DNA from 4 places in the Paenibacillus sp. ISL-20 genome. Region 4 is predicted to be linked to each of the others. Evidence: predicted binding sites of a transcription regulator. Region 4 holds the regulator's gene; each other region holds the start of a gene.
The links. Region 4 encodes Rex, which represses fermentation and respiration genes when NADH is low (regulators of the CRP and FNR family bind a similar motif). Its sites were predicted from a motif close to TTGTGAAATATTTCACAA; they were not measured.

Region 1 (8,291 bases), on a different contig from region 4:
AACTTCATTCAACATCAGTGCGAGAATAATCGGTGCCGGAAAACCAATAAAGAATTTAAGTAAACTGATTACAATCGTATTCCGAATAATCCTCTCAAACTCTGGGGCATTAAAAAAAGCCTCAAAATGTTTAAAGCCTACCCATGGATTCTCAAAAATCCGTGAACCAGTAAAAATGCTGTAATCCATAAATCCGGTAATTACACCGTACATCGGCAGATAGGCAAAAATGAAAACCAGAATAACTCCTGGAATAACCATCAGCTGAACATCCCATTGCTTCATTAAGCGCCTAAATAAACTTTTATTATGGACCTTTGGCTGCCGGGAAATGGGTGATGGTTGCTGTTCTGTAGTAGCTTGCGGCATATTTATCCTCCTGTTACAAATTGATGTAAATACATGCCGGTTCTCTGAAATCTGCGACTTCGAAACCGCTTGCAATTGTCTTAGTACCATTCTACCCATGGAAATATATTGAAGCTATATAATAAAAGCCCGATTTTTTATACTTCTACCTGAATGTTTCATCCGTTCCAGCCAATTAAAATAACCGTCTATCGACGTACTTTCTCAGTAGACAGACCTTATTTGGCAGAGGTATTTCTTGCGCGACAAGGATGCTAACCCTTGAAAAAAAAGACTGCCTTCAGGTCATATAGACCCTCAAGACAGTCTTTTGTATTCATCTTTTTAAGCACCGGTTATTGTAGTCCTGACCTCTACCACCGTTGAGAAGAAGGTAGCTCCTTCGCCCATGTCCGACAACCTGTCGGGTGTAAGGGCATTGGCGCGCTGCTTCCTGCCTTCGCCTTCCCACCACAAGCCTTGGCTGACTACGGTGCCCGGCAGCATTTTATCCGTCACCTTGGCTCGGACTTCGTAGGTTCCACGGTCGTTGTATACCGTGACCATGTCTCCGTCCACTATACCGCGTTCCTCTGCATCTGCCGGATGAATCTGCAGGGCAGGCTCCTTCTCCAGCTTCTGATGCTTCTCCACATTCGCAAAGGTCGAATTCAGGAAGTTGTGGTTTGGCGGCGAAATGAACATGAGCGGGTATTTGTGCCCGCGGCCACGCCTTACGCCGTCGTAGCCTTCCTTCAAAGGCACGTAAGTCGGAAGAGGCGGAAGACCTGCTTCCTCCAACTTCGCGGAGTAAAGCTCGATCCGGCCCGAAGGCGTCGGCAAACGATCCAGATATGTTTCAAGCGGCGTCATGTCAAGTTTCACATAGCGGTGTTCCTTTAGCTTGTCCAGCGTGACGCCGTTCAGATAAGGGTTGTCCGGGAAGTCGAGCGCTCTTGCCATCATCTCCTCTTCGTTCTCATGGAAGGCCGGGTCGGTGAAACCCATGGCCCGGCCCAGCAAAGAGAACAGCTCCACGTTGCTCTTGCTCTCCCCGAGCGCCGGAATGACCGGCTCCTGCAGCTGGATATACTGATGCCAGTAAGAACCGAATAAATCCGTATTCTCAAATGAGGAGGTTGCCGGAAGCACGATATCCGCATACTTGGCTGTATCCGTCATGAACAGATCATGTACGACGGTAAACAGATCCTCCCTTGCAAACCCTTCGCGCACCCGCCCGGTGTCAGGGGCGACAACCAGCGGGTTGCTGCAATAGACAAAGACCGACTTAATCGGCTGTTCGGTCATGGCGAGCGCCTCGCCGATCCGGTTCATGTTAATGATCCGGGCATTCGGATTCGGCCGGAGATCCGGACGCTCCAGTGCATCGCTATCCATGCTGTTGTAGCCGCCGTTCGACTTGGCAGCTCCTCCGCCCCGCTTCAGCCATTGTCCGGTCAAGGCCGGAAGCGCCGCGATGCTGCGCACCGTCAAGCCGCCATTGTCGTGATGCTGAAGACCGTTACCGATATGAATGTAGGAAGTATCGGCCCGGCCGTACAGCTCGGCCAGCTTCTCGATATCCTCTACCGGAATGCCGGTAATGGAGGATACATGCTCCGGCGTATAGTCTTTGACATGCTCACGCAAGGCTTCATGCCCGAGCGTATACTGCCGGAGGAATTTCTCATTCACCATGCCATCTCGGAACATGATGTGCATGAGGCCGACGGCCAGTGCCGCATCTGTGCCCGGAAACAGCGGAATGAACCAATCCGACCATTGCCCTGTCTGGTTCTTATGAACATCGATCACAACGACCTTGGCACCGGCCTTGCGCGCTTTCTCTGCCAGCACGACCTGGTGCATATTGGTGCTGACGATGTTACCGCCCCAGACGATAATGACATCAGCATGAACGGTATCCTCCGGGACGGTGCCTCCATTAAACCCCATCACCGATTTCCAGCCCTCATTGCCCGCGGAATTGCAGATCGACTGCTTCAGACGGCTGGCACCCAGCCTGTTGAAGAATCTCCGATCCATGCCGTCCACGCTCAATATCCCCATATTGCCATAGAAGCTGTATGGTAGAATGCTCTCAGAGCCATGCTCCTCGATCAGCTTCTTGTAGCGCTCGGTAATCTCCTGAATCGCTTCATCCCAGCTGATTCGCTCGAAAGCCCCCTCACCCTTGGGCCCTACCCTCCGCAGCGGATAAAGCACGCGCTCGGGATGATACACCCGATGTGCCATATTACGGACTTTATTACAGATGGCTCCCTGCGTCATCGGATGATCCGGATTGCCGGTAACCTTCACGATTTTTCCGTTCTCTTTATGCAGCAGCAGGCCGCAAGTATCGGGGCAATCCAACGGACATACCGCCGGAAACACACCATTCTCCTGATGAATCATCGCTTGAGTCATTTCGTTCATTCCCCCTTGTACACGCTGAATCATATCCCCTTATCTTAAAAGAAAATCAGGGCTCCAGTAAAGTCTTACATTTTTTTCTGAGCAGGTGTTTCACACTACATCCTCCCGGGTATATTCCTATCAAGAGCAACGAAGAGGAACCCAGACCCTTACTCTTCCTTGCCAAATCATGGACCACTCCCAAAAAATTCGCCATGCCCATGTCTCCTCCCCCGAGACCGGCATGGCGAATTTGTTTGTATGCAGCGTCTATCGCATCACATCTGAGCTACTTGCCACTTACGCATCATAGAAAGTCATGCTTTCTGTAGCAAACATGCAAAAAACAAAGCCTGTCAAAGCCACATATTTATGTAAGCGCTTATCTGTCATTTTTTATAAATAATTCTGCTTTATTCTTCGTTGGAGGGTGTTTTACAAAAGATTTGAGCAGGCGTAATATACTATTCAGCTTCGAAATCATTCTTCATATTCACATGACATTCGCTTAATTTCCAATTTGGAAAGCGGGGGAACCACACGTATGGATGGATACCTATAGGATCTGTCAACCATACTATGGGGTGAATCCTGATGCAGCGCGTACGTACGCCGCGACTATTATCAGGTAGGGCGACTCTCACCGCCCGAATCCGACAGCTAACCTCGTCAGCGTTGATGGAGAGGGTTGTGAACTTGTGATCAAACACAGGGTTCTAACCTGTGTTTTTTGTTTGCCAAAAATCAATATTGGAATGGAGATAGCCCATATGTCCAGCACATGAGGCACACCGATTGAACTCACTTCAAGCAGCTCCCATCATGTACCTATTCTTAGATCGGCGGTGAAAAACATGTTATCTTCTATCAAACGATTCCTCATCGGAAGACCGCTTAAATCAACGGAATTGGGCGAGCAAAAGCTGAACAAAACCAAAGCGCTGGCCATCCTTTCATCCGACGCCTTGTCGTCCGTGGCCTATGGACCTGAACAAATTCTGATCGTCTTGATGACCGTTGGCGCGGCTGCCTATTGGTATTCCATACCGATTGCCGTCGGGGTCCTGGTCTTATTGCTGGCACTTATCCTATCATATAGACAAATTATTTTCTCATATCCGCATGGCGGCGGAGCCTACGTGGTTTCCAAACGGAATTTAGGGATGAATCCAGGATTGGTCGCTGGCGGCTCCCTGCTGGTCGACTACATCCTGACGGTTGCGGTCAGCGTATCGGCGGGGACGGACGCGATCACGTCGGCTTTTCCGGAACTGCATGCCTACAATCTGCCCATCTCCATCGTGTTCGTTCTATGTTTGACCGTACTCAATTTAAGAGGGGTTACGGAGTCGGCCACCATATTGGCTTATCCGGTTTACTTGTTTGTACTGGCGCTGTTTATCCTGATTGGCGTCGGAATATTCAACATAGCTACAGGCCATGCATCACCAGAGCTTCACACGCCGATCGGCACGCCTGTCGCCGGTCTCAGCTTATTCCTGCTCCTGCGGGCATTTGCCTCGGGCAGCTCTGCCCTGACCGGCGTTGAAGCCATTTCTAACGCCATCCCGAACTTCAAGGATCCCGCTCCGAATAATGCGGCCAAAACCTTGGTCGCGATGGGATCCTTGCTGGCAATGTTATTTTCGGGCATCGTATTCCTGGCCTATTACTATGGGGTTAGCCCCAGCGAGCAAGTCACTGTCGTTTCCCAGATTGCCGAGCATACCTTTGGACGAAACGTTTTTTATTACTTTATCCAAGGAACAACGGCTCTCATTCTGATCCTGGCCGCCAACACGGGATATTCCGCCTTCCCGCTGCTTGCCGTTAATCTGGCGAAGGATAAATTTATTCCCCGAATGTTCACCGTCCGGGGGGACCGTCTGGGATATTCAAACGGGATTATCATACTTGGGTTCTTCTCCATTCTGTTGCTGCTGGCTTTCGAAGGCAAAACCGAGCATCTGATTCCTCTGTATGCCGTCGGCGTGTTTATCCCTTTTACCCTCTCCCAAACAGGGATGATGGTGAAGTGGCTTCGAGAAAAGCCTGAAGGATGGATCGTCAAGCTGATCATTAATACCACCGGCGCATGCATTAGCTTTATCGTGACGATGATCTTCTTTTTCACGAAATTCGCCCAAGTGTGGACCGTCTTGATTTTCCTGCCGCTGATCATTTGGATCTTCACACGAATCCACAAACATTATGAGGCCGTAGCAGACCAGCTGCGAATTACGACCTGTGAGCCGGTTAAGCCGATTGAGGGAAATGTTATTATTCTGCCTGTGGCGGGAATCACGCATGTGGTGGAGAACTCGCTGAATTATGCCAAATCACTGGGAGCAGGACAAATTATCGCGGTGTACGTGCCGTTCGAGCGGGAGGACGAGGCGGCCTTCCAGGAAAAATGGAAGAAGTGGCAGCCGGACATCCGGCTGGTGACGCTGCACTCGCCTTATCGGAGCATCATTCAGCCGCTGACCAAATTCATCGATACCGTGCAGCGGAAGGCAAGCGAATCCCACTATCAGGTTACCGTTGTCATACCGCAGTTCATCCCCAAGAAGGGCTGGCATAACTTCCTGCACAATCAGTCCAGCTTGCTCATTCGCGCACATTTACTGTATCGGAGAGATGTGATTATCACCACAGTACCTTACCATTTAAAAAAATAGCGGGCTTGTTCCGCTGCGACTTATACAAGGAATCCACTCCGCCAACAACGTTAAAAAAGCTGCGATCATCCGATCCCTATTCTTAAGGGAGCGGTCAATCGCAGCTTTTTTCCCTCCGCCTAGACGCTTACCAGGCTTCGGGATATTAAGAAACATTCTGCGCAGAATGAACCTGTTGAGCAGTGCCGGTAGTTGGCGCAGACGGCAGTGCGGCGTCTTGTTCGCCGCGAAGCATGACCTCAACCTTATCATCCTTCTTCAAATATACGGTCCCGTAGGCAGCTCCCACAAACAGCGCGCCTCCGACGAAATTGCCAAGCCATACCGGAATGAAGTTCACCAGATACTCGCCCCAGCTGTAATATCCTTCAAATATCGCTGCCGGAATGAGGAACATATTGGCCACCACGTGCTGAAAGCCAATGGCTACAAACGCCATCGTCGGAAACCAGATCCCGAGAATTTTGCCACTCATCTGATCCGATCCGTAGGACAGCCACACGGCGAGCGCCACGAGCCAGTTGCACCCGATGCCCGACAAGAAGGCCTGCAGGAAGCTGTCGTCGATCTTATGACCTGCCATGGCCACCAGCTTCTCCAGATAAACGCCGCTGCCTGTCAGACCCGTCACGTGACCAAAGAAATAAGCGACGAACAACGCCCCTGCCATATTGCTTACCGTGACAAGAGCTAAATTTCGTACCATTTCTTCCGTGGAAATCCGCTTCTTGAATCTGGCCAGGGACACGGCCATCATGTTGCCTGTCAGCAGCTCTCCGCCCGCTAGCAATACAAGAATCAGTCCGACAGGGAATATTGCCGCGCCTATAAAACCGGCAATGCCTCCCCAAGCCTCCGATGCTCCGGCAATTACGCGAATATCCAGCAAAAAGCCGAGTGCAATAAAAGCACCCGCCAAAAATCCTAATATCATCACGTTCATAGCGGAGTTATGTGCTTTTTTCACCCCGTTCTCCAAGGTGATCTCCGCAATGCGATCAGGTTTGTAATAGGCCATGGCCGCTCCCCCATTTCTCCCGCATTCCGTCCTGAAATCTCTCGAATGCAGCGTCTGATGTTTCTGTTTACAGTTACCCATATTGTACCGCAGCCTCCATAGCAAGAACGTGAATTATATCACGATCGCGTGCGTCAGAGGGGACAAGACAGCCTCTGTCCTGGCTGCTCTTGATTTGCCCTGACTCATTCGCTCGAATCCGAGCGAGCGGTACATGTAAAATAGCGGTGTCGGAGAGGATCCCGACACCGCTTGGTTGATGCTTTAACCAACCATCATGTTCTAACCCGGAAAGCCTATGCCTTTATACCACCATCATGTTCAAAACCAGCAGCCTACGCCTCGGCGGCAGTCTCTACCCTAACAGGCGTTTCCTTCTCCTGAACCGGAACGTTCGAGATCGGAAGCTTCATGCTAATGAAGGACGACAGCAGGAAGAGCGCACCTGCCGTGAAATACACGACGACAATGGAGGTTGCCGACATATACCATCCCGTAAACCCGGAGCCGATGAGCAGCATGCCGGTAAACATCGGTGTCATCACGCCGTTCAGCCGACCGATGAATTTCTCTTCCACCTGCCGCATCATCACAGCCATCAATACGGTCTGCGCCATCGCCATCAGCACCCCGGTTACGAAGCGCATCGTACCGGTTAAGATCGGCCACTGGGACAGCACCTCGACAAAGGTCGAGAGGCCAAGGAAGGCAAGCCCGGCAAACAGCAGGTAGGAGCCTTTCACTCTCCCTGCAATCACAGCGGCCAGCACGCCGCCAATCAACATGCCAAGACCCTCTAGCGCGGTGAACCACTGAACGCTGGACATTGCCAACTGTAGACGCTCCGTGATGACAAAGATATCGAGCGGCTGAACAAGTCCGCTGCCGAGCGCCAATAAAACGTAAACCACCAGCAGCACCTTCAGCAGCCGACTGGAGCCGATGTAAGTGAAGCCTGCCTTCAAGTCCTTCATAAATGAACCGGTCGATTCCGAATGGTTAGAGGGCTCATCCACACTGGAAGGGAGAAACGCCAGCACAATCGCCGAAGCGCCGAATAGAACCAACAGGCTGATTAAAGAAGCCTGCATTCCAAAAGCTTGATAGATCGTCGTGCCGACCATCGGTCCCAAAATGATGAACAGCGACATCGAGGTCTGGGACAAAGCCGTGGCCGCGGGCACATGCTCATCCGGTAAGCAGCGCTTGATGATCTTCATGGACGAAGGCTGCGAGAATTGGGATACAACGGCCGAGACCAGGGTCACCGCAAACACGGCCTGCCAATATCCCGCATACACAACAAACAGGATAAGCAGTATGGATAAAAAGCTTAAAATGTCTCCCCAGATCATCGTTCGTTTGGGACGCCAACGGTCAGCCAGTACGCCGCCAATCATGGAGATCACAAAGATGGGCGCGTATTCAATTACGGTAAGCAGCGATACGGCGACCGGGTCATGGTTGCTCTTCTCCATAATAAAGAACAACAGCGCCATGTTGCGGATCCAGATCCCGATATTTTGCATAAAATCCGAAACCATCAGCAGCACAAACGCGCGGTTGCCAAACAAATGCCTCATATTCCATCCCCCATTAAAACCGACTATTCGGTTTAATTATTTGTGCGGAAACGCCCACCCCCCGCTTGCAAACCAACAGAAGCGTTTCCGATAAATCCTCCAATACACTACGAACCTTGACTCGATAACACACCGTTTAAAAAGTAAGTTACTCCCTTACGGTACAGCAGTCTCGATTCCTCCTGAGAACGTTCATAGTACCAAATCGACATTCCATCCAGAAGCGCGCCAAAAATGACG
Region 2 (8,291 bases), 170 kb from region 4:
TCAGTTCCTTAAGGGCCCGCATTTGCTCAGACAATTCTTCCCGCAAACGGATGACCGGCTCATCCATGGCATCCACTTCAAGCTCGCCGAGTTCTCTCAATTTGTCCTGAATAAGAGCATCTACACCGTATAACGATAGTCTGCGATAGTCACCGATAATACGTCCGCGACCGTACGCATCGGGAAGTCCCGTAATAATCCCGGCTTTGCGCGCTGCTCTCATCTCAGTAGTATAGGCATCAAACACGCCTTGGTTATGCGTTTTGCGTATGCCGTTAAAAATATCCACAACGGCCTGCGGCATTTCAAAGCCGTATGCGTTGCACGCATCAATCATCATCCGGATCCCGCCAAAAGGCTGGATCGAGCGTTTGAACGGTTCATCGGTCTGAACGCCGACAATCTGTTCTTTATCCTTATCCAAATAGCCAGGTTGATGGGAGGTGATGGTTGAAGGTGTATGGACATCCACGTCCAGAACCCCGCCGTTGTCCCGTTCTCTCTTGGTTAAATCCGATACGATGTCCCACAATGCTTTGGTGTTATCCGTGGGTCCTGCCAAAAATTCATCAGAGCCATAATAGGGAGTAATGTTCTCTGCAATAAAATCATTAACGTCAATTTGCTTGGTCCATTTACCTGATTTAAAACCTTTCCAGCCTGTTTCTTTTTCAATCACCGACATATTGAATCCCTCCTAGATTTGCTGGGGCTTGCAGGACAGGCGAGGCCACACCTTGATCTATCTCAGATCTTTAAATGTGATTATTTTCACGATCAATGATGCCACTACCCCGCCTTGTACCTTCAAGCTTCTTTATCAAAGACCTGAGATTCAGCTTCTTGCTACACCTTTATTGTAGTCCTGTTAATCCCTCGCATCTGTGATATTAATCACAAAGTCATCTTTTTCCGTGATTTTTATCACTCTGAGTCTGGTCCTGGATCACTTACCTCAACATCCTCACGGATCTTCATGATCGGCATTCAGAGCCTATCCTATTTAGAACCGACCGTAGAATGCGTTGCGGTAAACTTCTGCGAGCTCTGTCACCAGCGGCAGCTTCGGATTGCTCGTTGTGCACTGGTCTTCAAAAGCCCGGTCCGCCAAATGCTCAACATTTTTCTCGAAATCTTTAGCATCGATGCCAAGCTGCTGGAACGACTCCTCGATACCGAGCTTGCTGTTCAGCTCCCGGATCGCGCCAATCAGACTGTTTACGCCCTCTTCCGTTGTTCTTGCTGGCAGCCCGAGAATCCGTGCGATTTCAGCATATCTCTCATCTGCCACAAAGTGGGTATATTTAGGCCATGCCGCGAATTTTGTTGGCTTCTTGGCGTTGTAACGAATGACGTGAGGCATCAGGATCGCATTGGTGCGTCCGTGTGCCGTATGATACTGGCCGCCCCACTTATGCGCAAGACTGTGGTTGATGCCAAGGAACGCATTCGCAAAAGCCATGCCGGCAAGCGTCGAAGCATTATGCATTTTCTCGCGGGCGAGTTTGTCACCGGTCAGCGCCGACTGCTCAAGATATTGGAACACCAGCTGTATGGCCTTGATGGCAAGCCCATCCGTATAATCGCTGGCCATCACCGATACGTAGGCTTCAATGGCATGTGTCAGAACGTCCATACCGGTATCGGCTACCGCTGTTTTAGGCAGCGTGTATACAAATTCCGGATCGATAATCGCCACATCCGGTGTCAGCTCATAGTCAGCCAGCGGGTACTTGGTATTCCCCAGCCCTTTGTCCGTGATGACGGCAAACGAAGTCACTTCCGAGCCCGTACCCGACGTTGTTGGAATGGCAACGAATTTCGCCTTCCGTCCAAGCTTCGGATATTTGTAGACCCGCTTGCGGATATCCATAAATTTTTGCTTCAGATTGTTAAAGTCCGTATCCGGGTATTCATAGAACAACCACATCGCTTTCGCTGCATCCATTGGCGATCCGCCGCCGAGGGCGATAATGCAGTCCGGCTGGAATCGGGTAAGCATCTCCGTTCCGCGTTCTACTGTCGTTGTTGAAGGATCAGGCTCGACCTCCGAGAAGACCTCGATGGCCACTGGCACTCTGCGCTGACGCAGATAATGCTCTACCCGCTCCACATAACCCAGCTTCACCATCATGGGGTCGGTAACGATCGCAACACGGGTAATTTCCGGCATTTTAGCAAGATACTGCGTGGAGCCTTTTTCAAAGTAAATTTTGTCCGGTACTTTAAACCACTGCATATTCACGGTTCTGCGGTTCACCCTTTTCACGTTGATTAGATTGACAGCCGTCACGTTCGACGAAGTGGAATTACGTCCATACGAGCCGCAACCCAGTGTCAGCGATGGCAGGTTCGTGTTGTAGATATCCCCGATACCGCCTTGCGAAGAAGGCTGGTTCACCAGGATGCGGCAAGTTTTCATCCGATCCGAGAATTGCATAATAATGTCCTCATTGTGCGAGTGGATCACCGACGAGTGGCCCATGCCGCCAAAAGCAACCATCTCTTCAGCGCGTGTTATGCCTTCCTCGGCATCCTTCACCTTATAGCAGGCCAGAACCGGACTCAGTTTCTCGGCGGACAGCGGGTAAGCCGGACCGACCCCTTCCAGCTCGGCGATCAGGATCTTGGTGCTTTCCGGTACCTCGAAACCGCAAGCCTCGGCAATCTTAGCTGCCGGCTTTCCGACGATGGACGGATTAACCGCACATTTCTCCGATACCATCGCATGCGCCGTCAGTTTCGCCAACTCTTCCTTGTTGACAAAATAACAGCCGCTGGCAATCATTTTTTTCTTCACTGTATGATAGATAGGCTCTTCGATAATGACAGCCTGCTCGGAAGCACAGATCATGCCGTTATCAAAGGTCTTCGATAAAATCAAATCGTTCACTGCTTGATCCAGGTCCGCGCTCTTCTCTATAAAGCAAGGCACGTTACCTGGTCCTACGCCGAGGGCCGGCTTGCCGCAGCTGTATGCCGCCTTGACCATCGCCGAACCGCCCGTGGCCAGAATGCAGGCGATGTCAGGATGATTCATGAGTGCATTGGTTTTATCCATGGAAGGAGCTTCGATCCACTGGATGCAATCGGCAGGAGCACCTTGTTTCACGGCGGCATCCCGCAGTATCAGCGCGGCTTCCCGGCTGCATGCCTGCGCGGATGGATGGAATCCGAAGATGATCGGGTTTCTTGTTTTAATGGAGATCAGCGCCTTGAATATGGTTGTGGAGGTCGGATTGGTTACCGGTGTTATCCCCATGATTATCCCGATCGGCTCTGCTATTTTTTGAAAGCTGTCATAGGCGTTGTCTTCAATAATACCCACCGTTTTGTCGTACTTGATGCTGTTGTGGATATACTCTGTGGCGAACAGGTTCTTGATAATCTTGTCTTCGTACACGCCGCGTCCCGTTTCCTCAACCGCCATCTTCGCCAGTTGCATGTGCTTCTCAAGGCCTGCCATGGCCATCGCCTGTACAATCCCGTCGACTTGCTCCTGATTCAATTCCATAAAACTTTCTTTGGCCCGATTCGCCTTGTCAATCAGACCTTGAATGTACTCCGATGCTGTTTGTCCCTTAACTTCAACCGTTCCTTTGCTCACAGCCATATCTCTCATCCTCCCATGGTTCATGGTTTCTTTCTTCTCTACGCTTTGATCGTAACACAGCCGCTCTCAAATTCATGTGAAATATTTCACAATATAATGATTTATATTTTCTGTGTGATTTATACCTGTCTTTCCCTCCTTCTAAGTGAAAGAGATCACAAAGTTTGAAAATTCGCCACGATTTCCCTCATATTCTCCCCCAAAAGTGAATGTTTTCACGTTATAATGTATTTAAAGATTAAACAGATCAAATTTTAGGATGTTAGGGGATACCAACATGAATACTACTGTAGACCATGTAATGGAAATCGAAAACTTAGGGAACACGCAGTGCTTCTCGGAACAAAACCGCAACCGTCTGCTGGTCAGCATGAAGGAAAGGGTACTCCCTGAAGGATCCCATTTGTTCTGGGAAGGTGACTTTGCCGACAAGCTGTACTACGTTAAACAAGGAAGAATTAAATTAACTAAATCGACTGATGAAGGCAAAGAGCTTATTCTATATATGTACCATCCAGGAGACATGGTCGGGCAAGCCGATCCATTCTTCAGCAACAATCACAGTTTCTCGGCAGAGGTGCTGGAGGATAGTGTTGTCGGTGTCATCGAGCACAAGGATCTGGAGCTGCTGATCTGTCAGCATTGCGATTTCGCCATTGATTTTATGAAGTGGATGGGCATTCACCACCGCATTACCCAGACCAAATTCCGTGATCTCATGATGTACGGTAAGCCCGGTGCTTTAACATCGACACTGATCCGTCTGAGCAACACCTACGGACAGCATCAAGCCGATGATACCATTCTCATCAACAAGAAGATTACCCACACCGATCTATCGAACATGATTGGGGCAACCCGGGAAAGCGTCAACCGTATGCTGAGTGACTTACGCAAAAAAGATGCCATCGAATATGCCGGCGGAATGATTGTCATTAAAGATCTTCCGATGCTGCAGGAAATCTGCCATTGCGAGCTGTGTCCGAACGAAATCTGCCGGATTTAATCGGCCTGCTCCCTTCTGTGCATAATATACAGTCATCTGCTTACAATAAACCTTGTCTTTCCAAACCAAATTAAAGGGAGTGCTCAGCATGCGTGAAGGATTGATTCCTGCTGTTCTTGGAACTGTGGTTTCTGCTTCGGGTGCCGCTCTGCTTGGCAGCAAGTATAAACTTGCCGCAACCGGTATTCTCGGCTTCGGACTGGCTCATATTGTGCTTGGTGCGATTGACCTGGTGGAACATCGGTAAAGGATTTGGAAGACAAGGTACACACAGCTGTCCTGTTCAGTCATTGAACTGAAGGGACGGCTTTTCTTTTAGTTGTGCAGATCCCTCACTTTAATTAGACATTCAAAGAGAAACCGTTTCTTTGTATACTCATTAATTAGGTTCAACTTTATCTGCTATTGGCTTGGAGGGCGAAGCCTCCAAATCATCTCGTTTGTATATCGTTAAAGAAGCGGTCAACCGTTTGGTTGACCGCTTCTTTTCTGCTGTCTATCAAGTGAGCAAACCTGCTTACGGAACTGCTCCTACTCTTCGATGTCACCTACAAAACCTACTTTTGCTTGTTCCCTTTTCCCGATGAGATAAACCAATAAGCCATCCCTACAAACAATCCGCCGCCAAGGATGTTCCCCAGCGTGACCGGCACCATGTTGCTTATCCATCCGCCGATGGATATGGTCTCGGGATGCCCCGGTAAAATCGTCGCGAGTGTCAGAAGTGTCATATTAGCTACGCTATGCTCGTACCCTGTTGCAATGAAGGCAAACAGACACCACCATATTAAAATCAGCTTTGTTGTTTCTCCCTTGGCCCGAATTCCCATCCACAAGGCCAGACAGACAAGCCAGTTACACAAGATGCCTCTGAAGAACAGCTCCATAAACGGATCATTCATTTTCTTGGCAGCAGCCGTGAAGATGAGGTGGTCCGGCGGCAGGCCTTTGAACAGGCCGGAAGCATACACCAGATAGCTGAGCAGAATCGCTCCAGCCAGATTGCCGATAAACACGAGTACCCAGTTTTTCAGCGTATCCCCCATCGTCGTTCGTCCGGATAATGTGCTTATCGTAAAAAACATGTGATTTCCGGTAAACAGCTCTGACCCGGCGAACACCACCAACGTGAGCGCGATCCCGAATGCAGCTCCCATGGCGAGGGATTGGAAGGGTGAACCGGCAGCTGCGAGCGGCGCCCCCAGCTTAAAGATTAATACAATCCCTATGCCGACATACGCGCCGGCCAGCATAGCCGATACCATATAGCGCAGCAGATTATGATTCATCTGCTCTTTTTTACCGACGGCGGCATTGACAACGGCTTCCACATCTGTTTTAAACATGGGATACCACCCCTTGATTTCGTCTGTTTATTATGCGATTGCTGGCCTTAAACACCCACCTCAACCTTTCCGTCCACGGCGCGAATCGGGTATACACGAACCTGACCCTTATCCGGAGCCTGTACGAGCCCGGTTGAAAGCTCGATTTTCCAATCGTATAACGGATCGTAGATGTAGTGCCCGGATACGATGGCTTCCGAGAGTGGCCCACCTTTGGGATGAGGGCTTTGATTGTCCAGCGCAAACCATTGATGATCCGAAGTCCGGAAGACGGCAATCTCCCGATCTCCGAGTTGGACCACCCTTCCGAGCTGTGACAGAAAATCATGTTCATTCCCTACCGTAATAAATTTTCCGGTTTCCATAACATTCGACCTCCACTTTTCTTTTCTATCCCCATCCATACTGCGAAAAGCTCTCTATGTTCAGGCGGCAAGAGGGATGTAGATTCCTCCCTCTTTTATTTGCTGCTGACCGGTTTTGCATCCTCAAATAACGTATTGCGCAGCTTCTCGTCGTTCAGCACTTTCTTCCACGGATCCTCGACTTGCTGCAAGGCAAGCTCGATTCTCTCCACCAGTTCCTTACGCTGCTTGGTATCGTCCAGGATAACCGCTCGGATATGTTCCAGTCCCAAGCGCTCTACCCACTCCGATGTTCTCTCCAGGTACTTGCCGGTTTCACGGTAATACTGCATCAAGGCTCCGCAGATTTCGACCAGCTCTTCATCCGTTTTCACTTTGCAGAACGAATCAGCCAGACGTGCCTTCGTTCCGCCGTTGCCTCCAACGAATATTTCCCATCCACCGTCATTGCCTACGATCCCGATGTCTTTCGTGCACGACTCGGCACAGTTTCGCGGACACCCGTTGACTGCCAATTTAAATTTCGCCGGGAAATCCAGTCTTTCGAATTTCTCCTCGAGGAATGCCCCCATGCCCATCGAATCCTGCGTACCGAAACGGCAAAATTGGGAACCTACACAGGTCTTCACGGTCCGCAGCGATTTGGCATAAGCATAACCCGACGGCATATCCAGCTCTTCCCAAACACTCGGTAGATCTTCCTTCTTAACACCGATGAGGTCCAGACGCTGTCCGCCGGTAACCTTTACAACCTTCACATTATATTTAAGCGATACATCCGCGATTTTCTTTAAATCCTCCGGTGTGGTAACGCCGCCGTACATTCTTGGGACTACCGTGTACGTGCCGTCTTTCTGAATGTTGGCGTTCATTCGTTCGTTGACAAAACGGGATTCCCTCTCCTCTTGATGGGTTACCGGGTTCAGCATCGCCAGATAATAATGAATGGCCGGGCGGCATTTCGAGCAGCCTTCCGGGTTGCTGAAGTTTAGAACATGCATGACTTCTTTTGTTGTCTTGAGTCCTTTGGCACGGATTTCGGCGACAATTTCGTCCCGATCAAGGGTTGTGCATGGGCATATGCCTTGTTTGCCTGCCGCCTTAAAGCCATCGCCCAATACGCTCTGGAGTATTTGCTCCACGACAGGTTTACAGCCGCCGCACGAGCGGGTAGCTCCTGTACAAGCTTTGATCTCATCCACAGTCGTATGACCTTCGAGAGTAATAGCATCCACAATGGCTTTTTTGGTTACGCCGTTGCAGCCGCATACGATTTCATCATCGGGCATCTTCTCCAGTGAAAATGCCTTGCCGTTTCCTGTTCCTGCGCTGTCCGTACCCATGATCGAATCGTAAATTTCATCTGTCATGGCTGTCTTTTTCCGAATCATGGATTGAAGGCTTGCCGAATCGCTCACATCTCCGAACAATATCGCCCCAACGATGATATTGTCGCGAATTAATATTTTCTTATAGGTCTTGCGCCAATCATCTTTAGCGGTGATCACCGAGTGCTCGGCTTGCTCCATGAACTCGCCTGCAGAGAAGACATCCACACCGCTGATTTTCAGCTTCGTCGATACAATGCTTCCCTCGTAAGGCTTGCCTTCCACGCCGCATAGATGCTTCGCCAGTACCTGTCCCTGTTCGAACAATGGTGCAACCAGACCGTAGCACGCGCCCCGATGCTCGCAGCATTCGCCAACCGCATACACATCCAGCCAGGAAGTCTGAAGATAATCATTGACGACGATTCCCCGGTTCACTTCGATCCCGCTCGCTTTAGCGATCTCGGTGTTCGCTCTGATGCCCACTGCCATGACCACCAGGTCGGCATCAAGCTCATCCCCATCCTTGAACCGGAGTCCCGTGACTCTGGTATCTCCCAATATTTCGGTTGTTTGTTTACCTAATAAGAAGTTGATGCCCTGCTGTTCAAGCTCCCTTTTCAGCATGCCGGA
Region 3 (8,291 bases), 260 kb from region 4:
GAGCATTGCCTGAACCCGAGCTGCGTAGCATCCTGTCCTTCCGGTGCCATGTACAAGCGGGATGAAGACGGCATCGTCCTGGTGGACCAGGAAGCCTGCCGCGGCTGGCGGTACTGCATGACAGGCTGTCCGTACAAAAAGGTGTATTTCAACTGGAAAACGAATAAAGCCGAGAAATGCACCTTCTGTTTTCCGAGAATTGAAGCCGGGCTGCCTACGGTATGCTCCGAAACCTGTACTGGACGTATCCGATACTTGGGCGTGCTGCTGTACGATGCTGACAAGGTACAGGAGGCAGCCTCCACGCCGGATGAGATGGATCTCTATCAGGCCCAGTGCGATCTGTTCCTGGATCCGCATGATCCGGCAGTGATTGAGCAGGCGCGCAAGGACGGATTAACCGAAGAATGGATCGAAGCTGCCCAAAACTCACCCGTTTATAAACTGGCCATTGAGTACAAGCTGGCCTTTCCGCTCCATCCGGAATACCGGACGCTGCCAATGGTTTGGTACGTACCACCGCTCAGTCCGATCATGAACTATTTTGAAGGCAGGGATTCGATCGAGAATCCGGACATGATTTTCCCGGCGATCGAAGAGATGCGTACACCGATTCAGTATCTCGCGAATCTGCTCACGGCAGGGGACACGGTTACGGTGAAGGAAGCCCTCCAAAAAATGGCGATGATGCGTTCTTATATGCGCGCGCAATCGTCAGGGACTGAGTTTGATGAGACGCGGCTAGAACGGGTTGGGTTGACCGCCCATCAAATGACGCAGATGTATCGGCTGCTCGCCATCGCTAAATACGATGACCGGTTTGTGGTCCCGACCTCACATAAAGAAAGCCATATGGATGTTTACCGTTCACAGGGCTCCGAAGGCTTTAGCGCAAGCTGCGGCGGCTGCGGTCCGGAAGGACTGCAGGGCAAAACGGGCAAAGAGCAGTACGAAGAAAACTTCTACGGGGGGATCTGGCGTGATTAATCTCGGAATGCTGCATGAGTATAAACATGTTTTCGGTTTTTTCGCTCAGCAGCTCACGTATCCGGAAAAGCTGGATTTCCATCCGTCGGTCATGGAGGAGTCGCTTGGCTCCTCAGACCCGGCCTATGAATCCGTCAGAACGTACTGGACGGCCATGCATGAATACAGCATAGAAGAGATTGAAGAGCTGTATGTCCAGACCTTCGACTTTCAGGCGAAATCTACATTGTACATGACCTTTTATAAATTTGAGGATGGCCGGGAACGTGGCCAGATGCTCGCCAAACTTAAAGAGACGTATGAGATGTTTGGCCTGGGCATCGAGGGGTCGGAATTATCAGATTATCTTCCGCTGATGTGCGAGTTTATATATGCGGCGAATTGGCAGGGTCGCGAGAAGGAAGTGGCAGCGAGCCTGGATTTGATGATGGCTGTAATGGAAGACGGCACTTATCATCTGCTAAAAGCTTTGGAGAAGTATAAGAGTCCGTATCTTTATCTCATTCAAGGTCTGCGTGAGACGTTCAAAGCATGTTTCAATCAGGAGGCGGCAGATCATGAGCATGGTTAATCAGTTTCTGTGGGTCATCTTTCCTTATATCTGCCTTGCTGTGTTTATTGTCGGTCATATTTACCGTTACCGTACAGACCAATTCAACTGGACGGCAAAATCCAGCGAGTTTATCGAGAAGAAACATCTCAAGCTGGGCAGTCTCATGTTTCATTTAGGCATCATACCGGTTATCGGGGGTCACGTCGCAGGCTTGGCCGTCCCTCAATCCTGGATGGAGTCGCTGGGCATCAGTGATCATATGTACCACATCGGGGCGGTGTATATCGGAAGCGCATTTGGCTTTCTAACCCTGGCAGGTATGGTATTGTTAACTGCCAGGCGGTTCACCATTCGAAATGTGCGAAAACTCAGCAGCGCTTCCGATATGATGGTTAATGTCCTCCTGCTGTTTATCGTATTTATGGGGATGTACAGCACGCTGGTTACGAACGCGGTACAGCCGGAATTCAATTATCGGGAGTCGGTATCCGTGTGGTTCCGTGGATTGTTTATGCTCCGTCCAGATGCTTCGTTGATGGTGAATGTGCCGCTGGCGTTTAAAATTCACATTTTGGCCGGATTTGGCATTTTTGGCTTATGGCCGTTTACCCGATTGGTGCATGTGTGGAGTGTTCCGTTGAATTATGTGGGTAGAAGATATATCCTGTATAGAAAGCACCGTAAATTTGAATCGTAGAGCGGAAGAAGGCTTTTTTGGCCTTCTTTTCTACGTCAGAGGAGTAATGGAAATGAAGAATCAGCCGATCTTTAACTACCAAAGTGAAATGGATAAGCTTCGTGCCCGGTTTCAATTCGATTTCGTGTCCATGGCATTGGTGCAGCCGGCTGAAGACCGATTTGTATTGACCTGGCAGTATGCCTCGGGAAATATAAATGAGAGATATAAGCGCATCGTTTTACATTCCGGCAAAGGCATCGCCGGCATGGTGTTTAAGACAGGAAAGCCGATGCTGATTCAAAACGTGAATGCTGATATTGAATCAAGGGACTTGTATAATTATCCAATTATTGTTGCCGAGCAGTTGAAAAGCCTTGGTGCAGTACCACTGTGGGAAGGCTCTCGCGTCAGGGGTGTTTTACTTGTGGGATATCGCAAGGAAAACGTGCTGGATCCAAAGTCCTTTGAATCGTTTCAGGAAGGAATAGGAACGGAATTTGGTGCTTTTTATGCCAAGGAGGTATCACGGCCTTGATTCAAATGACGGATGAGCATTTAAGCGAATTGCTTAGAAATATGTATCATAATAGCATGGAAGCCATTTTTTTTATTGACGAAAAGGGCAGCGTGGTGGCTATGAATCCAGCCGCAGAGAACATTCTTGACATTGAAGTGATCGAGAGGATGCAGTCTGGTGCGGATGGTTCCTTCTGCCAAACCTGCAAAGGGTACACCGATGAACAGGATCTCATAACCTGCTCCACATGCTATCTGGATTATCCGGATGGCGAGTTTTCGTCGTTCCAAGTCTATTTGAAGACACGCGGCGAAGGAATCGTTCCCTATGCGGCCAGTTACCATATCATCGATGAAGCTCGCGGCATCCGGGTGATGATGCTTCTCGACCTGACGAAGCAGCAGAAGACACAGGAAATGCTGCAGCGGACGAATATGCTGAAATATGTTATCAAGGCACAGGAGGACGAGCGCAAGCGGATATCCCGCGAACTTCATGATAGCGTGGCTCAAGAGCTATTGAGCTCACTGGTCGACCTGCGTGTCCTTAAATATATGAATGTGGGCGAGGATGTGCTCAAGAAACTGCGCCAGACCGAGGTGTCTTTAACCAGGCTTCTGGATGATATCCGGCATTTATCCGTTGAACTCAGACCGGCTTCATTAGATGATTTGGGGCTTGAGGCTGCATTCCGCTCCCATTTTAAATGGATTGGAAAGAACTACGGAGTGCTTGTTGAATTCTCTGCGGAGTTAGCGGCAGCCCGCTACGGCAGCGAGATTGAAACAGTTGTGTACCGGGTATGCCAGGAAGCGGTGCTGAATGCCATGAAATATTCAGGAACGGATGAGGTACATGTACGCTTATGTGAAGTGAATGGCTACCTTCAGTTAACCGTCCGGGACCGTGGAGTCGGGTTTAACAGGGTCATTGATGAAGCTAAGGGAACCGGACTGGGACTGTACGGGATGCGCGAACGCGCAGAGCTCGTCGGTGGTCAGTTTATTTTGCTGTCCGCTCCCGGTGAGGGTACAACGATTCAGCTTAACATTCCGCTTACGAATGGTGACGACAAGCCGGAGGTGATGGGTACATGAAAATTGTGATTGCGGATGATCATGCCGTGGTCCGCAGCGGATTTTCCATGATTCTGAATTACCAGGAAGATATGGAGGTCGTTGCGACGGCGGCAGACGGCATGGAGGCTTACACCATGGTGGCGAAGCACCGGCCGAATGTGCTGTTGATGGATTTAAGCATGCCTCCGGGCGAAAGCGGACTGATTGCAACCGGCAAGATCAGCAGTGAATTTCCAGACACGAAAATTCTGATTCTAACCATGTATGATGATGATGATTACCTGTTTCATGTTTTAAAAAACGGTGCTTCAGGTTACGTACTCAAAAATGCACCAGATGATGAATTAATCTCCGCTATCCGCATGGTGCATAAGGGAGGGACCTATATCCATCCCCAGATGGCTACTTCCCTGGTTCGGGAGTTTATTAAGAAAGATAGCGAGAGTGCGGACCAAGATCCGTTTAACAGTCTTTCCAAACGGGAGATTGAGATCCTGCCCCTGATCGCCAAGGGTTATGGCAATAAGGAGATTGCGGAAAAACTTTTTGTATCGGTCAAGACGGTGGAAGCGCACAAGGCCAAGATTATGGACAAGCTGAATTTGAAAAGCCGTCCGGAGTTAGTGGAATATGCATTGAAGAAAAAATTGCTGGATTTTTAGTCCTTACGTATATAAAAAGGGCGCAATAAAGGGTTGTTGCTTTAAGGAATAGGGAAGTTCCCCGGAGAGATTCAGGGAACTTCCCTATTAGCATTGTGAATAGGTGCACGTACAATAGGAGCTGGGGATCAATTGCCATTCATTATGCTTTAGAAAAGGTGATGGAAATGATCAAAAAGCTGCAGCTTCCGCTGCAAACAATGAATCTGGTGCTTGGCTTTATGGTATGGGTCATCATCTCCGCGCTCTTGCCGTTTATTCGAGAAGATATCTCCATTCCGGCAGACCGCCTCGCTATTCTGACGGCAATTCCGGTGGTGCTGGGTTCGGTCCTCCGGATTCCGCTTGGCTATTACGCCAATGTCGTGGGAGCACGAATTGTTTTTATCGTCAGCTTTATCCTGCTGCTGTTTCCGGTTTATTTTATCAGCTCGGCTTCATCCTTTACGCATTTGGTTATCGGTGGCTTGTTTCTGGGGATCGGGGGAGCCGTGTTCTCGGTCGGTGTGACCTCATTGCCTAAATACTATGCGAAAGAAAAGCTGGGGCTCGTTAATGGGATTTACGGGATGGGCAATATTGGCACCGCCATTACCACGTTTGCTGCACCGGTCATCGCGACTCAGATCGGATGGTCCAAAACCGTCCAGCTGTATTTGGTTCTGCTGCTGATATTTGCCGTGCTAAATGCACTCTTAGGTGACCGTAAAGAAATTAAGGTGAAAACACCGATTATGGAACAGATCAAGGGTGTATATAAAAATGAAAAACTGTGGTTTTTCTCTCTTTTTTATTTCATTACATTCGGTTCGTTCGTAGCCTTTACGGTGTACTTGCCGAACTTCCTGGTTACCCATTTCGAGCTTGCGAAGGTAGACGCCGGGATGCGGACGGCAGGGTTCATTTTGGTAGCCACTTTACTACGTCCTGTAGGCGGCTGGCTTGCAGATAAATTTAAACCGCTATTCTTATTAATGGGCGTATTCTTAGGGCTCACGGCTGCGGCCATCCTGTTGGCATTCTCTCCGTCCATTGGTTTGTATACGGCCGGTTGCTTAACCATTGCCGTTGGTGCCGGTCTCGGAAACGGGGTTATTTTCAAACTCGTGCCCCTTTATTTCAACAAGCAGGCGGGCATTGTGAACGGTATTGTGTCCATGATGGGCGGCCTTGGCGGATTCTTCCCGCCGCTGATGCTTTCCTTCATCCATTCGGCTACGGGACAGTATTCCATTGGATTCATGGCCTTATCGCAGGTTGCGCTTGCCAGTTTCGTTATTGTGGTATGGATGTACTACCAGGACAAACTTTCCGTGCAATCCGAGGTGTTTAACTCCACCGGCCAGGGGATTTTGGTTACGGATCCGAACGGTAGGATCAATGCCGTCAATCCGGCATTCACGAAGTTAACCGGATATTCGGAGGAGGAAGTGCTCGGCAAAAATCCGAGCGTATTGAAGTCCGGAAGACAATCACCGGCGTTTTATCAGGCGATGTGGTCTGAAATCAGGGAACACGGGAGCTGGCAGGGGGAGATTTGGAACCGCCGGAAAGACGGAGAAGAGTACTTGGAGCTACTGACGATTAACGCGGTAAAGGACGAATCCGGTGACATCGTACAATATGTGGGTACCTTCAGCGATATTACTTATCAACCGACTGGCCGTTGTTCGAATGGCTGAAGATATAAATCATGATGGGTATGAGTTGATGGATTGGAGAGGGAGAGACGCATGAAAAAGACGAGGATTGTCATCCCACGGGAGCATGGTGGCTGGGCTATGGTCAGTGTACCCTATATCATAGGAATGGCGGCAGCCAAGCCGGTTCTGCTGCACCTCCCGCTATTTTTGGCCTGGTTATGTTTATACATGGCGTCCTATCCGTTTCTGCAATCCTTAAAGAAGACGTCCCAACGTAAAACTTGGATATCCTGGGGGATCGTGTATGCCCTTATCGCCGTTGTTTTTCTAATTCCGGTGCTTGTCTTCAAGCCGTCGATGCTCTGGTTTGCACCTGTGCTGCTCATCCTAATCATGGTGAATGTTTGGCATGTTCTTCAGAAAGCGGAGCGTGCGCTGTTAAATGATATTTGCGCGATTCTGCTGTTCTGTACCGGAGGCGCCGCAGCTTATATGCTGGGGGGCGGTGGTTTCGATCCGATGCTTGCCGCCGTCATTGTGTATAATTTCCTATATTTCACGGGCACCGTGTTCTTTGTCAAATCGGTCTTCCGTGAGCGGAAAAACAGGCGCTGGACGATATACGCAAGAATATATCATGCCGTCATGTTGGTTCTGCCGATCATCTTCGGGAATCCGTGGATGTGTCTACCATTCGTATTTCCGTTCATGAAGACGTTACTGTATTCCGGAAAAGCAATGAAACCGATGAAGGTCGGAATCATCGAGATTGCGGGTTCCGTCCAGTTTTTATTGCTGTCCATGATCTTGATGTAGTCTGCCGTTTTCATAAAAATCGATTCCATCGTCCATTCTGTTATAATAAGTGAAGGTATACAGAAGGGAACGATGTTCATATGACATATACAGCGCAGCAGGTGGCCGAATGGATGGTGGAGGAAATCCGGTTTACGGGTAATTTGTATCAGACAGAGGCCATCCGCTATGTACGCGAGAACTTCGGGGAAGAGTTTGTTTTCGTTAACGAAAATGGTAATGCCTCACTGTCCAAGGAAGTGAAGAAGGCATTCCGCAAACTGCATGGCGGTCGGATCGCTTGGGATCGTGACGGATTCATGTGGGCATGGACGTAATCTTGCTGTGGAAATAATAATAAGGGGAGAGGGGCCGGCTTGACGGCCATCCTGCCTGTCATAATGAGAACAGCTGCCTTGAAACCAGGGCAGCTGTTTTTCATTATGACTTATTTGATTCGGTGAACCGTGAATTGTCCGGTTGAAGCGTGCAGGGCTTTCACAGCCTGCTCCGGGTCCAGCTGGCGATGCCGCTCTAGCGCATAACGGAACTCGTAGAAGCCGCCGAGCGTCGCCTTGAAGTTGGTTTCCCAGTAGTTGGTCAATATCCAGGCATACGTGGAAGGACGGCTGTCCGCAGACTGCATGGTGTGGAGCAGCCGGGGGGCGTGCTCCAGCGTTCCCAGCTGTACGAGCGGCGTGTCTGTCATGGACAGAATGAGCGCTTCCCGTTCTTTGGCCGAGTGCCAGAATATTCCCTCTTGGACACTGGTGTAATCCAGGCAGGTTCCGGGAATCTGATCCTTCCATGGCCGGACATGACAGCCGGCTTTTTCTACATATAGCTCGGCTTCAGTGCCCATAGTGAATGGCAAAGCCACGTAAACATTCTCCGGCAGCCAGACGCTGTCCTTGTGGAAGCGGACGGACACCTCGACACGAGGTTGGTTCGCATACATCTTGATGTGTAGGGCATAGTAGCTGAGCCCTTTCACGTCAAAGACCAGCTCCACCAGGGCAAACAGCGGTCCGTTGTCCAGCACGGTGACTCGGGTCAAGCGTCCGGTATCCCGCTGGACGTTCGTGCCCTTCCGGTTGCGTCCCATGCGGCGGCGGGTTGAGCATATTTCGGACGGATTATGCTCATCCTGTGCCGGCGTTACCTCGTACACGGGGGTGAATGGCGCGTGCTCGCGTGCATCGTCCAGCAGGTCTGCCGAGCGTGTCTTATCGATCCATGCCGTAATGCCTTCGTTCATCTCCCATTCGATCCGGAAGGATTCGGATTCGATCGAACGCTTGCCCACAACGATTGGATATGGAGTTATGGGCTGAGTTTGGATGTCGGCAATTCCTTCGCATGCAATCGGTTCGGTG
Region 4 (8,291 bases):
CTTTTCCTTTTAAAGCGGCTATTTTCAAGGGAAGAGGCCATTATTTGTGTTTGAGAAAATTTGAACATAAAATAAATAGAAGAGATTTTCATTCCCCGAAGGAAGATGTGATCACCGCGGCGCAGATGCTGGTCTGGCTGACCCAGACGGAGAACGGGGATGATGAAGAGCTGAACTTTGGCGGTCGCGGAGGGGATTTCTGGGAGACCATCTCCAGCGATTCGGATTCCTGCCTTGGCCGTGCCTGCCCATGGTTCCGCAAATGCTACTATCACAGGGCCAAACATGAAGCGGGCATCGCGGATGTTGTCATTACGAACCATTCGAAGCTGTTCACCGACGTAAAAGCGAATCATCAGCTGCTTCCGAGTTATGAGCGTCTCGTCATTGATGAAGCGCATCATCTGGAGGACGTCGCCGGCAAGCACCTTGGCTTGCAAATGAAATATTTTTCGGTTGTCCATACGCTGACCCGTATGTACAAAGACAGCCGCAGCGGTCAGCTTCCGGCTCTTCGCCAGCTGCTGCAAGCATCATCGCATGAGAAGGCTGTCGAGTGGTCCTCCATCATAGACCGGATTTATCCGGATCTGATCACCGCAAAAGAGAATTGGGACCGGCTCAGCGATCAATTGTTCGGACTGCTTCCGGAACGCGGAGACGCGACTCCAGGGGATGCCGGTCAATTCTCGCTTCGCTTATCGCCTCTGAAGAAGCCGAAGGATTGGGATTCGCTGGCCGAGCTGGAGCATCAAATTCATGTGACGCTAGGCGATGTCGTTCGCAAGGGTGACAAGCTGATCGCCGAAATGAAGGAAGATCTGGACGACTACAGCGCGGACAGTCTGTTAACAGACCTATCGGGTCTGTTTAAGGACCTGGCCGCACACCGCGAGGACCTGAGGTCCTTCATGGCTCTGAATGATGAAGGCACGGTATACTGGATGGAGGCTAACGGGAATTTCCGCGGCAAATCGATGCAGCTTTATGCAGTGCCTGTCGATGTAAGCACCCACTTGAAGGAATTGTTTTTTGACAAGAAACAAAGCGTGATCCTGACATCGGCGACCTTGTCGGTGGATAAATCGTTTCAGTTCATGATCGAGAACTTGGGTCTTCAGGAAGCGGCAGATAGCGGCAACCTGAACACGGTTCTGCTGCCATCCCCGTTTAATTACAGGGAGCAGGCCCTCCTTGTCGTGCCGCGCGATTTTCCGAGCGTGAAGGGCTCGGTCGGGGATGCACTCTTTGTGAATACACTTGTGCAATCATTGGCCGATACGGCAATCGCTACGCATGGCCGCATGCTTGTGCTGTTCACCTCGTACCGCATGCTGCGTCAGGTGCACGAGCCGTTGAAGGAGGCGCTGGCATCCAGCGATATTACGGTACTGGGACAAGGGATGGACGGAACCAGCCGTACCAAGTTAATCCGGAGATTCCAGGATACCAGCGCTTCGGTCCTGCTGGGTACCAGCTCCTTCTGGGAAGGGGTAGACATACCTGGTGAGGCGCTCACTTGCCTTGCGATCGTCCGGCTGCCGTTCCAGCCGCCGAATCATCCCTTGGTCGAAGCCAAGAGCGAATTGCTGCAGCAGCAGAAGAAGAACCCGTTCATGAAGCTTTCGGTTCCGCAAGCGGTCATTCGCTTCAAACAGGGATTTGGCCGACTGGTGCGGACCGCGCAAGATAAGGGGATTGTCATTGTCTACGATACCCGGGTCATTGAATCCTATTACGGGAAATATTTCTTATATTCTTTGCCGGGGCCGAAGATGGAGCATATGCCGACAGAGGGGATCGTTCCCCGAATTTCGGAATGGCTGCAGGAAGAGGCAGGCGTAGAGAACCAAGCTGAATAAAAGTGAAACAATGAACGAAATGATCGGTCACAAAAAAATGTAGTTATTAACCTATTATTTAGGGGGAGCATGAATGAAATCGGAAAAAATTTCGGAAGCCGTGGTCCGCAGATTACCTGTATACTTGCGCTATTTGAATGAGCTTCAGAAAAGGGAGGTTTCCACGGTTTCCTCCCAGGAACTGGGACAAAAACTGGACCTCAACCCTGCTCAAATTCGTAAGGACCTAGCGTATTTCGGTGATTTTGGACGGAAAGGGATCGGATATGACGTATCTTATCTGATCGAGAAAATTCGCCAGATTCTAAAGCTGGACCAGAAGATCAATGTCGCATTGATTGGGGCCGGTAATCTTGGACATGCATTATCGAATTACAATGCATTTCTGAAGGACAATATGAAGATTGTGGCGGTTTTCGATTCGTATTCTCCCAAAGTTGGTATGAAAATTAACAATTTGGTTGTACAGCCGATGGAGGAACTGGAGAAGACGGTTCATGAGTACGGCATTCGTATCGGGATAATCACCGTTCCGGATTTTGAAGCGCAGAATGTAGCCAATCAGCTTATCGCCGCAGGCATCGAGGCTATCCTGAATTTTGCGCCAACCATCCTGAAAGCCCCATCCCATATCCGGATTCATACGGCTGATTTCACTACGGATTTGCAGAGTTTGGCCTATTATTTGGATAACGGTAAGGAGGATGCAGCACATGACGACAACGAAGTGGATGGTTAAGAACGGAACGTTTGCGGTACTAGAGGAAGGAAGATCCGTGTTACGCGGATATATGGTTGTGGAGAATGACCGGATAACCTACCTGGGTGAAGAAGAGCCACCCGTCCAAGAGGGAACAGAAATTATCGACGGAACTCATCTGTTTTTCCTACCTGGGTTGGTGAACACGCACGGACATGCAGCGATGTCGCTGCTCCGCGGTTATGGCGACGATCTGGCACTGCAGGTATGGCTTCAGGAAAAAATGTGGCCTATGGAAGCCAAATTCACGGCCGACGATGTATACTGGGGAACCGCACTCTCCGTGCTGGAGATGATCAAAGGTGGAACCACGACGTTTGTGGATATGTATGATCATATGGATCAGGTTGCTAAGGTTGTGCAGGATTCAGGAATGCGCGGCGTTCTGACACGCGGTGTGATTGGATTATGTCCGCCTGAGGTGCAGCAGCAGAAGCTGGATGAGGCGGTTGCATTCGCGAAAGACTGGCATGGCAAGGCTGACGGGAGAATTACGACGATGATATCGCCGCATGCACCTTATACATGCCCGCCGGATTTCATCGAAAAATTCGTTCAGGCATCCCATGATTTGAATCTGCCTTTGCATACCCATATGTCCGAAACGGAAACGGAAGTAGCTCAGAATGTAAATGACTACGGACTTCGCCCTGTCGCCCATTTGGAGAAGCTTGGCATGTTCTCCCGTCCAACGCTGCTTGCGCATGCCGTCCATCTGACCGATGAAGAAATCGATATCCTGGCCAAGCATCAAGTCATGGTGTCGCATAATCCAGGCAGCAATTTGAAGCTTGCCAGCGGCATTGCACGCGTGCCTGCACTGCTGAAAGCCGGGGTCACCGTGTCATTGGGTACCGATGGACCTGCGAGCAATAATAATCTGGATATGTTTGAAGAGATGCGTCTGGCGGCATTGATTCATAAAGGGATAAGCGGGGATCCAACCGCAATTCCTGCATCTGAAGCGCTTCGGATGGGTACAGAGTATGGAGCTAAGTCAGCCTTCCTTGCGGATATCGGTACGCTTGCGGTAGGTATGAAAGCAGATATGATCGCACTGAATACGGATCAGGCGCACTTTCTTCCGAAGACGGATTACATTTCTCATGCTATCTACTCCGCTAGTGCGAAGGATGTTGAGCATGTATGGGTTGACGGTAAGCAGGTAGTGAAGAATGGCGCGAGTCTTACTCTCGATGAGGAACGTATCCGCCGGGAAGCGCAGCGTGCCTTTGAGCGTCTTACAACCCTCTAGGGAATAATCAAGGGGAGCGAGGAAGACGGATTTGAAGAAAAAAACGAAGTGGATATTGCTGAGTGTGTCCAGCGTGCTGCTGTTACTGCTTGGTCTACAGCTCTATTATTCATATGTTATGAAAGATACTTGGAATGAAGAAAGAATGGCAATTGTTGCCGCCAAACAGCATGGCCAATTGGTTACGTCCGGGAAGACCTATAAATCGGTGTGGGGCGAGGATAATAACTATTGGGTGGTAAGCGGGAAGGATCAGGACAATCAAGATCGTATGGTATGGGTGAAATTTACGGATGACAACGTACCTGTTGAAGGTGCTGAGGCTGTCCAGTCCGTTTTATTGAATACGGGGATATCAGAAGCCCAGATGCGGGATCAGATCTATAACGAATTGCCTGGCGTGGAAATTAAGAGGTTGCTGCCTGGAATGTATGAGGGCGAGTATGCATGGCAGCTGCAGTATGAACACAACGGTCAGCGCGGGTATCGGTTTTATCGTTTTCAAGATGGTAACACCATCGGGAATGACATTATTCTTCCAAATCAATAAAAATGTAGTAAGAGGAGAGGCGCCCTTTAATATTCATAGGGTGCCTCTCTTTTCTTTTAGTAATTGTAAGCGCATTCAGAAAGAATATGGAAAAACTGTTCTAAATATTTTCACAGACATGCATGAAAAAGTATATAAGATGTGATATACTCGTACATGTACAAAAAGAGCATACAAAATACATGCATCGCAATATATCGTTCTTATATGTATTATTGTGTTACAGAATGATAGACAAAATTTTATATAGGAAATGAAGGAGGAACTTCATGAAACTACGCATTGTACCTATCATGCTGACTGTCGTGATCTCAGCATCGGTTCTCTTTGGCGGATGGTTTCTGTATCGGCAGATGGCTTTGCAGAACCCTTTGGCCAATGTTGTGTCACAATATGACGGCGTGAAGGATTCTCATATAGATATTAAACAGAATACCGTTACTTTGAATCTTGATTTGGCTCCGGATACGAATTTACAAGGCTTGGTTCAGCATATTAAGAAGGAAGGCAAGTCTGTGATTGGCCAGCGGGAATTGAAAATCCAGGTCGAGGACCATTCCTCGGAAGCACTGGATCAATGGTGGGAGAAGGCGATGCTGTCAGTCGCTGAAGCGATGGACAATAAGCAGTATACCGATATTCAATCATCGCTCGAGCAGCTTGCTGATCAGTCGCCGAATTTGAAAGCAAAGGCAACGATTGATGACACCCATGTCTATGTCAGCTTGTCAGACGGCAAGTCTGGTAAATTTATAATCTTGCCGCGTCAACCTGGCAACATGGAGGTGTGGAATCATGCCTAAATTAGCTAAAGAAGTCATGTTAGGCTTTATTCCCGTTTTGTTGGTATTCCTTGTGTTTGTCGGCGTGAACATCGTGCCCTTGCTCATCGCTGCAGCACTTGTAGGCGGCTTGTTGTTTATTGCTAAGATGAAGGGCGGCATCGCTGTAGGCGCAGGGAATGAGCGGAAACGGAAAAAGAGCGGACCTGCCAAGCTGACGTTCGAAGAAATCGGCGGGCAGGATAATGCCAAGCAAGAGCTGCGAGAAGCATTGGATTTTCTAATTCGTCATGAAGACATTAAGAAATTCGGCATTCGCCCGCTAAAAGGCATTCTCCTCACCGGGCCTCCGGGAACAGGGAAGACGTTGATGGCTAAAGCCGCTGCCCATTACACGGATTCGATTTTTGTCGCTGCATCCGGCAGTGAATTTGTTGAGATGTATGTCGGTGTTGGTGCAGGGCGCATCCGGGATTTGTTCAAGGATGCCCGGAACCGTGCGGCAAAAGAAAACAAGCAAAACGCCATCATCTTCATCGATGAGGTCGATGTTATTGGCGGTAAACGCGAAGGCGGCCAGCAGCGAGAATATGACCAGACGCTCAATCAACTGCTAACCGAGATGGATGGCATCTATTCGCAGGATACGCCTCGCATTCTGGTTATCGCCGCAACAAACCGGAAGGAAATGCTGGATAGCGCACTGCTGCGTCCAGGGCGATTCGACCGTCATATTCAGGTGGATCTGCCGGATAAGAAGGGGCGCACCCATATCTTGAATCTGCATGCAGGTAATAAGCCGCTGCATGAAGATGTTGACCTGGGGAAAATCGCCGAGGAAGCGTACGGCTTCTCGGGTGCACAGCTTGAGAGCGTCATGAATGAAGCGGCCATTTATACGATGCGTGAGAATGAGCAGTTTATCCGTCATCGTCATTTGTCCATGGCGATTGACAAGGTCATGATGGGTGAGCGTTCTGATCGCGAATCGAATTTGGAAGAGAAGAAGCGCGTTGCCATCCATGAATTGGGACATGCTATCATGGCAGAGCTTGTGCGTCCCGGCAGTGTGAAACAAGTTGCCCTCAGCCCGCGTGGTAAGGCACTCGGTTATGTTCGTCATAACCCGCAGGAGGAACAATATCTGTACACAAAATCCTTCCTGGAAGAGCAAATTATGATCGCGCTTGGCGGTGCGGCCGCCGAAGAGATCTTTTACGGGGGGCGAAGCACAGGTTCAAGCAATGACTTTGAGCAATCGCTGAACATCGTGGAGACGATGATGAAGTCGGGTTTGACGTCGCTGGGTATTGTTAACATGAATATGGTAACAACTGAAGAGTTAATGAAAGAGAATAATGTGATTTTGGAAGAGTTAATGAACCGCACTAAGAATCTCTTGGGACAAAAACGGCCAATATTCGACAATTCTCTTGATATCCTTTTAAAGGAAGAAATCCTCTCTGGGGAACAATTTCGTTGTCAATTTCGTGAAAACGCGCTTTTACCAGCATAAATTGTTATGCTGGTTATTTTTTTTTACTTTTTTGTCGTGCTAAGATATTATTATACTTTGTGCTCTGAAAATGTATTTTTCGACAAATGGGGTACAATAAAGTATAGAGATAAGGAAAGGGTGGAGTAGAAACCATGTACTTCAAAAAAATCGGCGTTGTAGGCGGCGGGACTATGGGGCAGGGCATTGCGGAGATGCTCGCAGCCAAAGGTCTTGACGTACTGCTCGTAGAGAAAACTCCAGAGAAACTGGACTATTCATACCGAATGATCGAGACCAGTCTAGATAAACAATTGGAGAAGTGGGGAATTACCCAGGCAGAGAAGAAACTTATACTGAACCGGATTCAAAAAGTAACTCATTTTGCCGAGCTTAGCACCTGCGATATGGTGATTGAGACCATAATAGAGGACTTGGAAGCGAAGAAAGAGGTATTTTCACAGCTTGATCAAGTATGTCCGAGCCATGTGATATTAGCAAGTAATACATCCACGCTTAGTTTGACGGAGCTCGCCAGCTCTACCAAATATCCTGAGCGTGTTATTGGCATGCACTTCATTCATCCTGTTTCCAAGGTAGACCTTGTTGAAATCATCCGCGGCCTGAAAACTTCGGAACATACGTTTACGGAAACGAAACGCTTTGTTGAAGAAGTTTCGGATAAAAAAGGCATCATGGTGTATGAGTCTCCAGGTTTCGTAACAACCCGCATGATTACCCTCATGATCAATGAAGCGATGCATCTGCTGCAAGAAGGCGTAGCTTCGGCGGAAGATATCGATGACGCGATGAGAATCGGATATAACTTCCAGCATGGACCGCTTGAGATGGCCGACCGTTTCGGACTGGATTCCATTCTCGCTGCGCTGGAACGCATGTTCCGCGAGTACGGCGAACTGAAATACCGTCCATCGATTGTCTTGAAGAAACTGGTCCGCGCAGGGCAACTGGGCGTCAAAACCGGAGAAGGCTTTTTCAAGTACGATAAGGATGGTGACCGGGTATGAATATTCTCGTAATTAATGCAGGTAGTTCTTCACTGAAGTATCAACTGTACAACATGACGGATGAATCCGTATTGGCAAAAGGCTTGGTTGAGCGGATCGGTATGGATTCCTCGATTCTGACGCATAAGCCGACGGGAAAACAGGATGTTACGGAAGTCAGCGAAATTCTGGAGCATACCACGGCGATCCGCAAAGTTCTGGGCATGCTTACAAACGAGGAGCACGGTGTGATCGATTCTATCGAAAGCATTCAGGCCGTTGGACACCGCGTAGTGCACGGCGGGGAATCTTTTAAAGAATCCGCGCTCGTTGACAGTGATGCCAAAGCGGAAATTCGTCGCTTGTTCGATTTGGCTCCGCTTCACAATCCCGCATCGATGATGGGGATTAAGGCAGCAGAAACCAATATGCCGGGCGTTCCGCAGGTCGTTGTATTTGATACGGCGTTCCATCAGACGATGCCGGAGAAATCATACCTGTACGCTATTCCGAGAGTACTTTATAATAAATATAAAGTACGTCGTTACGGTGCGCACGGTACGTCCCACGCCTATGTCAG

Region 1: the regulator Rex is predicted to act here: its motif matches at 6,576-6,593, upstream of J7E85_RS21975 (formate/nitrite transporter family protein).
Region 2: the regulator Rex is predicted to act here: its motif matches at 3,688-3,705, upstream of adhE (bifunctional acetaldehyde-CoA/alcohol dehydrogenase).
Region 3: the regulator Rex is predicted to act here: its motif matches at 4,571-4,588, upstream of J7E85_RS06835 (nitrate/nitrite transporter).

Annotation. Positions count from the first base shown of each region.
Region 1 covers NZ_JAGGRD010000036.1:244,121-252,411, reverse strand. The annotation lists gene J7E85_RS21990 (ABC transporter permease subunit) at 1-369, opposite strand, end outside; gene J7E85_RS21985 (molybdopterin-containing oxidoreductase family protein) at 694-2,781, opposite strand; cyclic di-AMP (ydaO/yuaA leader) riboswitch at 3,265-3,460, shown strand; gene J7E85_RS21980 (APC family permease) at 3,624-5,450, shown strand; gene J7E85_RS21975 (formate/nitrite transporter family protein) at 5,596-6,468, opposite strand; gene J7E85_RS21970 (MFS transporter) at 6,804-8,051, opposite strand; gene J7E85_RS21965 (TetR/AcrR family transcriptional regulator) at 8,159-8,291, opposite strand, start outside.
Region 2 covers NZ_JAGGRD010000009.1:205,228-213,518, forward strand. The annotation lists gene pflB (formate C-acetyltransferase) at 1-685, opposite strand, end outside; gene adhE (bifunctional acetaldehyde-CoA/alcohol dehydrogenase) at 1,004-3,613, opposite strand; gene J7E85_RS06455 (Crp/Fnr family transcriptional regulator) at 3,891-4,619, shown strand; gene J7E85_RS06460 (asparagine synthase) at 4,708-4,866, shown strand; gene J7E85_RS06465 (formate/nitrite transporter family protein) at 5,177-5,965, opposite strand; gene nirD (nitrite reductase small subunit NirD) at 6,013-6,330, opposite strand; gene nirB (nitrite reductase large subunit NirB) at 6,426-8,291, opposite strand, start outside.
Region 3 covers NZ_JAGGRD010000009.1:290,614-298,904, reverse strand. The annotation lists gene narH (nitrate reductase subunit beta) at 1-987, shown strand, start outside; gene narJ (nitrate reductase molybdenum cofactor assembly chaperone) at 980-1,558, shown strand; gene narI (respiratory nitrate reductase subunit gamma) at 1,545-2,237, shown strand; gene J7E85_RS06850 (GAF domain-containing protein) at 2,290-2,754, shown strand; gene J7E85_RS06845 (sensor histidine kinase) at 2,751-3,833, shown strand; gene J7E85_RS06840 (response regulator transcription factor) at 3,830-4,477, shown strand; gene J7E85_RS06835 (nitrate/nitrite transporter) at 4,645-6,159, shown strand; gene J7E85_RS06830 (YwiC-like family protein) at 6,211-6,936, shown strand; gene J7E85_RS06825 (DUF6953 family protein) at 7,017-7,253, shown strand; gene J7E85_RS06820 (glycoside hydrolase family 38 N-terminal domain-containing protein) at 7,364-8,291, opposite strand, start outside.
Region 4 covers NZ_JAGGRD010000009.1:33,811-42,101, reverse strand. The annotation lists gene dinG (ATP-dependent DNA helicase DinG) at 1-1,862, shown strand, start outside; gene J7E85_RS05555 (redox-sensing transcriptional repressor Rex) at 1,936-2,601, shown strand; gene J7E85_RS05550 (amidohydrolase) at 2,576-3,877, shown strand; gene J7E85_RS05545 (cell wall elongation regulator TseB-like domain-containing protein) at 3,909-4,427, shown strand; gene J7E85_RS05540 (hypothetical protein) at 4,697-5,230, shown strand; gene J7E85_RS05535 (AAA family ATPase) at 5,223-6,725, shown strand; gene J7E85_RS05530 (3-hydroxyacyl-CoA dehydrogenase family protein) at 6,860-7,732, shown strand; gene J7E85_RS05525 (acetate/propionate family kinase) at 7,729-8,291, shown strand, end outside.